One region of the Rahnella selenatireducens genome, then DNA from elsewhere that is predicted to be linked to it. Evidence: predicted binding sites of a transcription regulator. Region 1 holds the regulator's gene; each other region holds the start of a gene.
The links. The regulator sigma-54, encoded in region 1, starts transcription at its own class of promoters, with help from an activator protein. The targets are predictions, from matches to a motif close to GTTGGCACANNTTTCGCTNT.

Region 1 (3,281 bases):
GTTCAGAATTCATTTTCCCGGCGCGCAACCGGGAATCAGTAATTTATTCGTTTTCAGTCATTATCTGGAACAGTTCTTCGTCACTTTGCGCTCCGCGCAGACGACGACATACCCCTTTATCCGCCAGTTTTTTGGCGACTAAAGACAAGGTATGTAAATGGGTTTTACATTGATCTGCCGGAACCAGCAAGGCAAAAAGTAAATCCACAGGCTGATTATCAATAGCGTCAAAAGCAATCGGCTGTTCAAGCTGAATGAATACCCCGACAGCACGTAAAGTGTCTTCTTCCAGCTTTCCGTGCGGAATGGCGATCCCGGCACCGATCCCGGTGCTGCCCATGCGTTCACGGGTCAAAATGGCGTCAAAAATCACCTGCGGTGATAAATTTAGCTGTTTGGCCGCCAGCTCACTGATGATTTCCAGTGCGCGTTTTTTGCTGGCGCAATGAACGCCGCTTTTGGTGCATTCGGCATTAAGCACCGACGTTAATTGCATTGCAGTATCGTTAATCATGTCATCTTCACTTTGGCGCTGTTTCACCCTTAAAGCTATATCGGCTCGTTTCCCGAAGGTCACAAGCCGATGCCCGAAGGTTTGTAGCACAGGGTTGGCTACATGAATGTCAGTGCTGTTTCAGTTTGTCTTTGTGCTTGTTCAGCTGGCGGGCCAGTTTATCAACCAGGCCGTCAATTGCCGCGTACATATCCTGATGCTCCGAGGTGGCATGCAACTCGCCTCCGTTCACATGCAAAGTGGCTTCCGCTACTTTTTGCACCTTTTCAACGCTCAACACCACATACACCTGATTTATCCGGTCGAAATATTGCTCAAGCTTGGCCAGCTTCGACGTGATGAATTCTCTCAGGGGATCCGTGATCTCAATGTGATGTCCGGTAATGTTGAGCTGCATAATGTCTTCCTTCTCTGTTGAGGTCAAACTAACTGTTTACGCTGGTTTGAGGGCGGGATGGACAAAGACTCTCGGTATTTGGCGACAGTCCGTCGCGCCACCATAATTCCCTGATCGGAAAGGAGGGTGGCTAACTTACTGTCACTGAGCGGTTTTACAGGATTCTCCGCGGCGATTAATTTCTTCACCAGCGCCCGGATTGCGGTTGACGATGCCTCGCCGCCGCTGTCTGTACTGACATGGCTGGAGAAAAAATACTTCAGTTCGAAAATGCCACGCGGGCTGTGCAGAAACTTCTGCGTCGTCACACGTGAAATCGTCGATTCATGCATTTCCACGGCACTGGCGATATCCGCCAACACCATGGGTTTCATAAATTCTTCACCTAACTCAAAGAACGCCTGCTGCTGCTCCACGATGCAGCGCGTCACTTTCAGCAGCGTATCGTTGCGGCTTTCCAGGCTTTTGATCAGCCATTTGGCTTCCTGCAAATTGCTACGGATGAACTGTCCGTCGCTGTCGCTGCGTGCGGAGTTCCCCATCGCGGCGTATTGCTGGTTGATCTTCAAACGCGGAATGCTGTCGGAGTTCAGTTCTACCGTCCAGACACCTGATACTTTTCGCACCAGCACATCGGGGATCACATATTCGGATTCACCGGTGTTAATCGACTGGCCCGGACGCGGATCAAGAGACTGAATCAGAAGCATCGCTCCTTTCAGTGTATCTTCTTTTAGCCGGGTTGAACGCATAAGTGCGCGGAAATCATGGTTCGCCAGCAAATCCAGATGTTCGCTGATAATCAGGCGTGCTTCGGTGATGAAAGGCGTGTCTGTGGCGTACTGCGAAAGCTGGATCAACAGGCAGTCACGCAGGTCACGCGCTGCTACACCGACCGGGTCAAAACGCTGAACGCGTTTTAAAACGGCTTCGACTTCGTCCATGCTGACGTTGTCGTCACCAATGCTTTCGAGGATGTCGTCAAGGGAAACGGTCAGATAACCGGTATCGTCTACCGCATCGACAATGGATGTCGCAATCGCGGCATCGGTGTCGGAAAACGGCGTCAGCTCCACTTGCCACATCAGGTAATCCTGAAGCGTCTGCGTGGTTTCACCCTGATAAATTGGCAGCTCGTCGTCGCTGTAATCGTTGCCGGTGCCGGAAGGTGTACCAGCGGTATAAATCTCGTCCCAAGTGGCGTCCAGCGGCAGCTCTTCGGGCATGTCTTTCTGCTCGAGCGCTTCGCGTGTATCTAATGCTTCGTTGTCGGTGGCTTCTACCGAATCGATTTCATCATGAAGGTCGGTTTGTTCCAGCAGAGGGTTGCTCTCCAGCGCGAGTTGGATCTCCTGTTGGAGCTCAAGCGTGGACAGTTGCAACAGGCGGATGGCCTGTTGTAACTGAGGAGTCATTGCCAGTTGTTGGCTGAGTCTGAGTTGCAAACCTTGCTTCATATCTTGGTTTTATTTCCGTTGATTACAAACTGAGTAACTTCTGTCTGAGACCGCCCGTCAGACTTTAGGTCAAAACGGGCACGGTTCCGGCGGCACAGATCACAGACGGAATTCTTCACCAAGATAAACGCGTTTAACCTGTTCATCAGCAAGAATGTCGGCTGGCGTGCCGTGGGCGATCAATTTGCCCTGACTGACGATATAGGCACGCTCACAAACGTCGAGAGTTTCACGAACGTTGTGGTCAGTGATCAGTACGCCGAGGCCGCTGTCACGCAAATGCTCAATGATTTTTTTGATGTCGATGACGGAGATCGGGTCAACCCCGGCGAACGGTTCATCCAGCAGGATAAACTTAGGATTCGCTGCCAGCGCGCGGGCAATCTCTACACGGCGGCGTTCACCACCGGACAAGGACTGACCGAGGTTATCGCGCAAATGGGAAATATGGAACTCTTCCATTAACTCATTGGCGCGATCGTTACGCTGCTCTTTGGTCAGGTCATCGCGGATTTGCAACACGGCCATCAGGTTATCAAACACGCTGAGACGGCGGAAGATGGAGGCTTCCTGCGGAAGATAGCCAATGCCGCGACGGGCGCGGGTATGCAATGGCAAAAGGCTGATGTCTTCATCATCAACGATAATACGGCCTGCATCGCGCTGCACAATCCCGACGACCATGTAAAAGGTGGTAGTTTTACCCGCACCGTTTGGCCCCAGCAAGCCGACGATTTCTCCTGAATTGACATTCAGGCTGACATCTTCAACGACCTTGCGGCCTTTGTATGCCTTGGCCAGATTCTCTGCGATTAATTTTGCCATAAAATATCAGTTACTCTTTTTGGTCGGCTGGCCGCCCGCGGCAGGCGTTTTTTGTTGGAGCTGCGAAGGAACCAGAACGGTCGTCACA
Region 2 (3,281 bases), on a different contig from region 1:
CGAAGGCTCAATTGGTGTGGGCGTGTTATATGCCTTCATTAACTATCTCGGCCGCCTCAACGAACCGCTGATTGAACTGACTTCGCAGCAATCTATTTTGCAGCAAGCGGTCGTTGCCGGTGAGCGTATTTTTGATCTGATGGACAGAACCCAGCAGCAATACGGTCCGGACGACAAATTACTCACCAGCGGAGAAATTGAAGTCATGGACGTCAGCTTCGCTTATCAGCACGACAAATGGGTGCTGGAAAATATCTCCCTGCACGTTCCGTCGCGCGGGTTTGTGGCGCTGGTCGGGCATACCGGTAGCGGGAAAAGTACGCTGGCGAATCTGCTCATGGGATATTACCCGCTTAATAAAGGTGAAATCCGCGTGGACGGACGCAATCTTGCGGACCTGTCGCATACCAGCTTGCGTAAAGGTATCGCAATGGTTCAGCAGGATCCGGTGGTGCTGGCGGAATCGGTGTTCGCCAATGTGACATTGGGGCGGGACATTGATGAAGCTCAGGTCTGGCACGCGCTGGATATCGTGCAGCTTTCGCCACTGGTGCGTGAAATGCCGGAAGGGCTGAATACGCGTCTGGGTGAACAGGGGAATAATCTTTCCGTTGGCCAGAAACAGTTGCTGGCGATGGCGCGTGTTTTGGTGCAGGCACCAGAAATTCTGATCCTTGACGAGGCAACGGCTAACATTGACTCCGGAACCGAGCAGGCAATTCAGCGTGCGCTGCGGGCTATCCGTCAGCAAACTACTCTGGTGGTGATTGCTCACCGTCTTTCAACGATTGTCGATGCCGATAATATTTTGGTATTGCATCGGGGCCAGGCGGTTGAACAAGGTAATCATTTACAGCTTCTGGCAGAAAAAGGTCGTTATTATCAGATGTATCAGTTGCAGCTCGCCGGGCAGGAACTGGCGTCAACCAGTGCGGTTATTACAGCAACAGAAAACGTATAATCTTTCAGCTGGCGCAAACTGATTGCTGCGCCAGTTCATTTCTTCCTGCCCTTTTAATCCTCCCTTTTAGCGTCTCACGCACCTGAACCATGCAGGCAAAACGTTCCGCTGAATTCCTCTGCACTAAAAAGCAGCGACAGGCACTTAAATGGTGCGTGCGGGGTTAGGATGAATACGGTCTCACAACTGTGCGCCGGGTCACGAATAATCTGAAAATGCCGTATTACGCGGGAATCGCATGAATATTTACGTGATTTCAACTCTGGCACACCCTTTGCTTTAACCATTCCGTATCGGGCGCGAGGTTTCTCGCGGCAAGCCCTTAATTCGAGGAGTGGCAATATGAAGCTGGTTACTGTGGTGATCAAACCTTTTAAGCTGGAAGACGTGCGTGAAGCACTGTCTGCTGTTGGAATTCAGGGGCTGACCGTAACAGAAGTTAAAGGTTTCGGCCGTCAGAAAGGTCACGCTGAGTTGTACCGCGGTGCGGAATACAGCGTGAACTTCCTGCCAAAAGTAAAAATCGACATTGCTATCGCTGACGATCAGCTGGATGAAGTGATCGACGTGATCAGCAAAGCGGCCTACACCGGCAAGATCGGTGATGGCAAAATTTTCGTTGCAGAATTGCAACGCGTCATCCGTATTCGTACGGGTGAAACTGACGAAGCAGCACTGTAATTTCAGGCCTTTATCTCTGATATAAATCGCTTTGATATAAATCAGGTTAGAAAAAACAGTTTTGAGAAACAGGGGTGGGTTAATAATGAAAAAACTTTTATCCATGATGGGGCTTGGCGCGGTTGCATTGCTGCCTTCGCTTGCCATGGCAGCAGCACCGGCAGCCGCAAACGGTGCTGACAACGCATTTATGATGATCTGTACTGCCTTGGTACTGTTTATGACCGTACCTGGCGTGGCATTGTTTTACGGCGGCTTACTGCGCTCTAAGAACGTTCTGTCCATGCTGACTCAGGTTATCGTGACCTTCGCGCTGGTTTGTGTTCTGTGGATCCTTTACGGCTACAGCCTCGCATTCAGTGAAGGTAACGCCTTCTTCGGCGGCTTCAGCAATGTGATGATGAAAGGCATCGGCCTGGATTCTGTCACAGGCACCTTCTCCCAGATGATTCACGTTGCGTTCCAATGTTCATTTGCCTGCATCACTGTAGCGCTGATTGTGGGCGGTATCGCTGAACGTGTTCGTTTCTCTGCGGTGCTGATTTTCACTGTGATCTGGCTGACCTTCTCTTACATCCCGATGGCTCACATGGTCTGGGCAGGCGGTTTCCTGGCGGCTGATGGCGCGCTGGACTTTGCGGGTGGTACGGTTGTTCACATCAACGCCGCTATCGCAGGTCTGGTGGGTGCATATCTGCTGGGCAAACGCGCAGGCTTTGGCAAAGAAGCGTTCAAACCACACAACCTGCCGATGGTCTTCACCGGCGCTTCAATCCTGTACGTGGGCTGGTTCGGTTTCAACGCTGGTTCTGCAAGTGCGGCGAGCTCCATTGCAGCCCTGGCATTCCTCAACACCGTTATTGCGACCGCAGGTGCAATCCTGTCTTGGACGCTGGTTGAGTGGATGGTTCGCGGTAAGCCTTCTTTGCTGGGCGCAAGCTCCGGTGCTATCGCAGGTCTGGTTGCTATCACTCCGGCGTGCGGTACTGTCGGCGTGGGTGGTGCTCTGATTATCGGTCTGGTAGGCGGCATCACCGGTCTTTGGGGTGTGGTTACCTTGAAAAAATGGCTGCGTGTGGACGATACGTGTGATGTGTTCGGTGTTCACGGCGTGTGCGGTATTGTAGGTTGTCTGCTGACTGGCGTATTCACTTCCAGCTCTCTGGGCGGTGTGGGTTATGCAGAAGGCGTCACCATGGGCCATCAGGTCTGGGTTCAGTTCTTCAGCGTCTGCGTTACACTGGTCTGGTCTGGCGTTGTGGCCTTCATCGGTTACAAAGTGGCTGACATGATTGTAGGTCTGCGTGTTCCTGAAGAGCAGGAACGTGAAGGTCTGGACGTGAACAGCCACGGCGAGAATGCTTACAACCAGTAAGTTGATTTCAGAGAAAGTAGTGCGCTAACTCTCTAATTAAGCAGTACAAAATAATAAAGATGAAAAAACAGAAGGGGCGATATCACTATCGCCCCTTTTTTATGTCTGCTTTTTGTGAAAAACGGTGTTATTCGACCGGTCTTTGGCGGATCACGCCTTCCTGCACCGTAGAAGCCACTAAAACCCCTTCGCGTGTATAGAACTGGCCGCGAACAAAACCGCGGGCGCCAGAAGCTGAGGTGCTTTCAACGGCGTACAGCAGCC
Region 3 (3,281 bases), on a different contig from region 1:
CGAGTTTGCCGTGGTGCTGCCCGGCCTGAAAGATATCTCCGCTGCGCATCAGATTTCCAAGCGCCTGATTGAATCCGTGCGTCCGCCGGTCATTATCGACGGTCACTCGCTCTCTGTCGGCCTGAGTATCGGCATCGCACTGGCGGATTCCATCGAGAACACGCCGGATCAGCTGCTTCGTTGCGCGGACATGGCGCTCTACGAAGCCAAACGTAATGGCCGCAACCGATACGAAGATTTCCGTATTGAAATGGACGCCGCCGCTCGTAAACGCCGTGTGGTCGAGATGGATTTGCGCGATGCCATTACCTGCAATCAGCTGCGTCTTTACTACCAGCCGATTACCGACGCCAAACACGATTCGGTGATAGGTTATGAGGCGCTGATGCGCTGGCATCACCCGCAAAACGGGCTGATCATGCCGGTGGATTTCATTCCTATCGCCGAAGAAACGGGCCTGATTCACAGCCTTGGATCCTTTGCGCTGCATGAAGCCTGCCGCGAAGCCACGACATGGAAGGGATCGCAAACTGTTGCCGTCAACCTTTCACCAATTCAGTTCAAGAACAGCGGGCTGGTTTCTGTGGTGGAATCCGCACTGGAAGCGTCCGGGTTGGATCCTTCGCGTCTGGAAGTAGAAATTACCGAATCTGTGCTGCTTGACAATACGCTGGGCAATATCGATACCCTGCGAAAACTGAAGGCACTGGGCGTACGTATCGCGCTGGATGATTTCGGCACCGGTTATTCCTCGCTGAGTTACCTGCGCTCGTTCCCGTTCGACAAAATCAAAATCGACCGGTCGTTCATCAACGATATGCAAGATAGCCGCGAAGCGTTGGCGATCATCCGCGCCATCACCGGCATGAGCCGCAGTCTGGATATTCAGACCACCGCAGAAGGCGTCGAAACCCCCGAGCAGTTCATGCGTCTTAAAGAAGAAGGTTGTAGTTTGTTCCAGGGATATTATTTTGGACGGCCTCAGCCCTCAGAATCTCGCCTGACCGGGTTTACACCTCTCTGATGATAGGTATTAAACACGATTAGCGGGAGGAGTCATCGGGGGATAAAGGTTTCATTATTGGGTTAATTCTGGCGATTGGTTTCCACTTGCCATAAGGGCTGGATCGAGAAGATTTCGTTTTCTCATCTGCGGTGATCGTTCAGCAGCTGTTTTGCCCCTCCCCCTGCGAAGGGTGAGGTTCGGAGGGGGTTTTGCAGGCCGCGAAGCCACTAAAACCAACACCCCATCCCGGCCTTCCCCTCGTGAGAGGGGAAGGAGCAAACCAAATTAGTCTGCACGATTCTCCCTAACATCTTTCTTTTTATTCGGCATACGTATTTCAGCTCCCGTGCTGGCAAATGCATCCCATTTTTTGAATTTGACAAAGACATTCCCGGATGTTCCAAATGTCTGAATGAGTTAAAAAATGCCAGTCGCCGCGAGGGCGTAATGCGTTCACCGCTTCTTAAGGAATAATGATGTCTGAGAATTACGATTTTAACGTCGCTTATCCTACCCTGCGCCCGACGATGATGGGAGCCAATGCGGTCTGCGCTTCTCAACCGCTGGCAGCACAGGCCGGGATGAAAATGCTGATGCTCGGCGGAAACGCTGCCGATGCGGCCATCGCCACCGCCATCGCGCTGACCGTGCTGGAACCCAGCGGTAACGGCGTGGGCAGCGACGCTTTTGCGATTATCTGGGACGGCAAGAAAGCCCACGGCCTGAACGCATCGGGCCGCTCACCGGCGGCGTGGACGCCGGAATATTTCGCATCCAAAGGCCATGAAGCCGTGCCGACCTATGGCTGGGACGCCGTCACCGTGCCCGGCGCAGTCTCCGGCTGGGTGGCGGTGGCAAAACGTTTTGGCACCCTGCCGCTGACCACGCTGGCACAACCGGCGATCGACTATGCCCGCAATGGTTTCCCGGTGTCGCCGCTGATTGGCCGCCTGTGGGAAATCGCGGTGAAAAAATTGAGCAACCAGCCGGGTTTCAGCGCCTGTTTTGCGCCTGAAGGCCGTGCGCCAAAAATCGGCGAAATCTTCCGTAATCCTCAGCTGGCCGACACGCTGGAACTGATCGCCAAAACCGAAGGCGGAGCGTTCTACCGCGGCGAACTGGCCGATATAATGATCGCCCACAGCCGGGAATTTGGCGGTGCGATGACGCACGCTGATCTGGCGAATCACAAAGCCGACTGGGTGGAAACGCTGCAACAATCCTTCGCGGGCGGTTCGGTTCACGAACTGCCGCCAAACGGTCAGGGCATTGCCACGCTGATTGCGCTGGGCATTCTCGATAAGCTTAACATCGGCGATAAACCGGTGGATTCCGTCGAAACCACGCATCTGTGCATCGAAGCGATGAAACTGGCGCTGGCCGATTTGGATCAGCACGTCACCGACAACGACCACATGCAGTTCGACCCACAACTGTTCCTGAACGATGCTTATCTGGAAGAGCGTGCGCGCCTGATTGACCGCACGAAAGCCAGCGACGTGACCTACGGCGCACCGCGTCCGGGCGGCACGGTTTACCTCACCGCCGCCGATTCCAGCGGCATGATGGTGTCATTTATTCAGTCCAACTACATGGGTTTCGGTTCCGGCGTTGTCGTACCGGGAACCGGTATCAGTATGCAAAACCGGGGTTGCGGCTTCACGCTCGATCCGCAGCATGCCAACTGCGTCGCGCCAAATAAGCGCACGCTGCACACCATTATTCCGGCATTTGCGCAGGACGGCGAAGGCAAACCGCTGATGTCCTTCGGCCTGATGGGCGGCCCGATGCAGGCGCAGGGGCATTTGCAACTGGCGCTGCGCATAATGCTGTACAAACAAAATCCGCAGGCCGCCATCGATGCGCCGCGCTGGCGGATTAACGGTGGCCGCCAGGTCGCGATGGAAGCCACTTGTGACCACAATACGCTGGCGGCGCTGCGCGCAATGGGGCATGAGCTGATTGTCGAAGATCCACTTAGCGGCCATTCGTTCGGCGGTGCGCAGGTGATTGTGGCAAATCCGGCGGGCGGGTATCTGGCGGGGACAGAATCCCGCAAGGACGGACAAGCGTTGGTGATGTGATTTGCAGGAAGCCGCTGCAAACAGGCTGCTTTTGAGGCGAGCTTGTGATTTTAGTTTTTCACTTGCAGTGAAGCGCCAGAACGATGATCGAGAAAATTTCGGTTTTTCAATAACGGTGATCGCCTAACTCTCCGCGCCGAAACTGACCAGAGACCCGCGCGTTACCGGGTCTTTGGTCGGTGTGGGCCGAC

Region 2: the regulator sigma-54 is predicted to act here: its motif matches at 1,223-1,242, upstream of glnK (P-II family nitrogen regulator).
Region 3: the regulator sigma-54 is predicted to act here: its motif matches at 1,295-1,314, upstream of ACLBVC_RS10715 (gamma-glutamyltransferase family protein).

What each region holds. Positions count from the first base shown of each region.
Region 1 covers NZ_JBKEZJ010000011.1:88,608-91,888, forward strand. The annotation lists gene ptsN (PTS IIA-like nitrogen regulatory protein PtsN) at 44-514, opposite strand; gene hpf (ribosome hibernation promoting factor) at 624-911, opposite strand; gene rpoN (RNA polymerase factor sigma-54) at 935-2,368, opposite strand; gene lptB (LPS export ABC transporter ATP-binding protein) at 2,468-3,193, opposite strand; gene lptA (lipopolysaccharide ABC transporter substrate-binding protein LptA) at 3,200-3,281, opposite strand, start outside.
Region 2 covers NZ_JBKEZJ010000001.1:599,923-603,203, reverse strand. The annotation lists gene ACLBVC_RS02920 (SmdB family multidrug efflux ABC transporter permease/ATP-binding protein) at 1-961, shown strand, start outside; gene glnK (P-II family nitrogen regulator) at 1,304-1,642, shown strand; gene amtB (ammonium transporter AmtB) at 1,728-3,017, shown strand; gene tesB (acyl-CoA thioesterase II) at 3,145-3,281, opposite strand, start outside.
Region 3 covers NZ_JBKEZJ010000005.1:196,767-200,047, reverse strand. The annotation lists gene ACLBVC_RS10720 (sensor domain-containing protein) at 1-1,024, shown strand, start outside; gene ACLBVC_RS10715 (gamma-glutamyltransferase family protein) at 1,483-3,090, shown strand.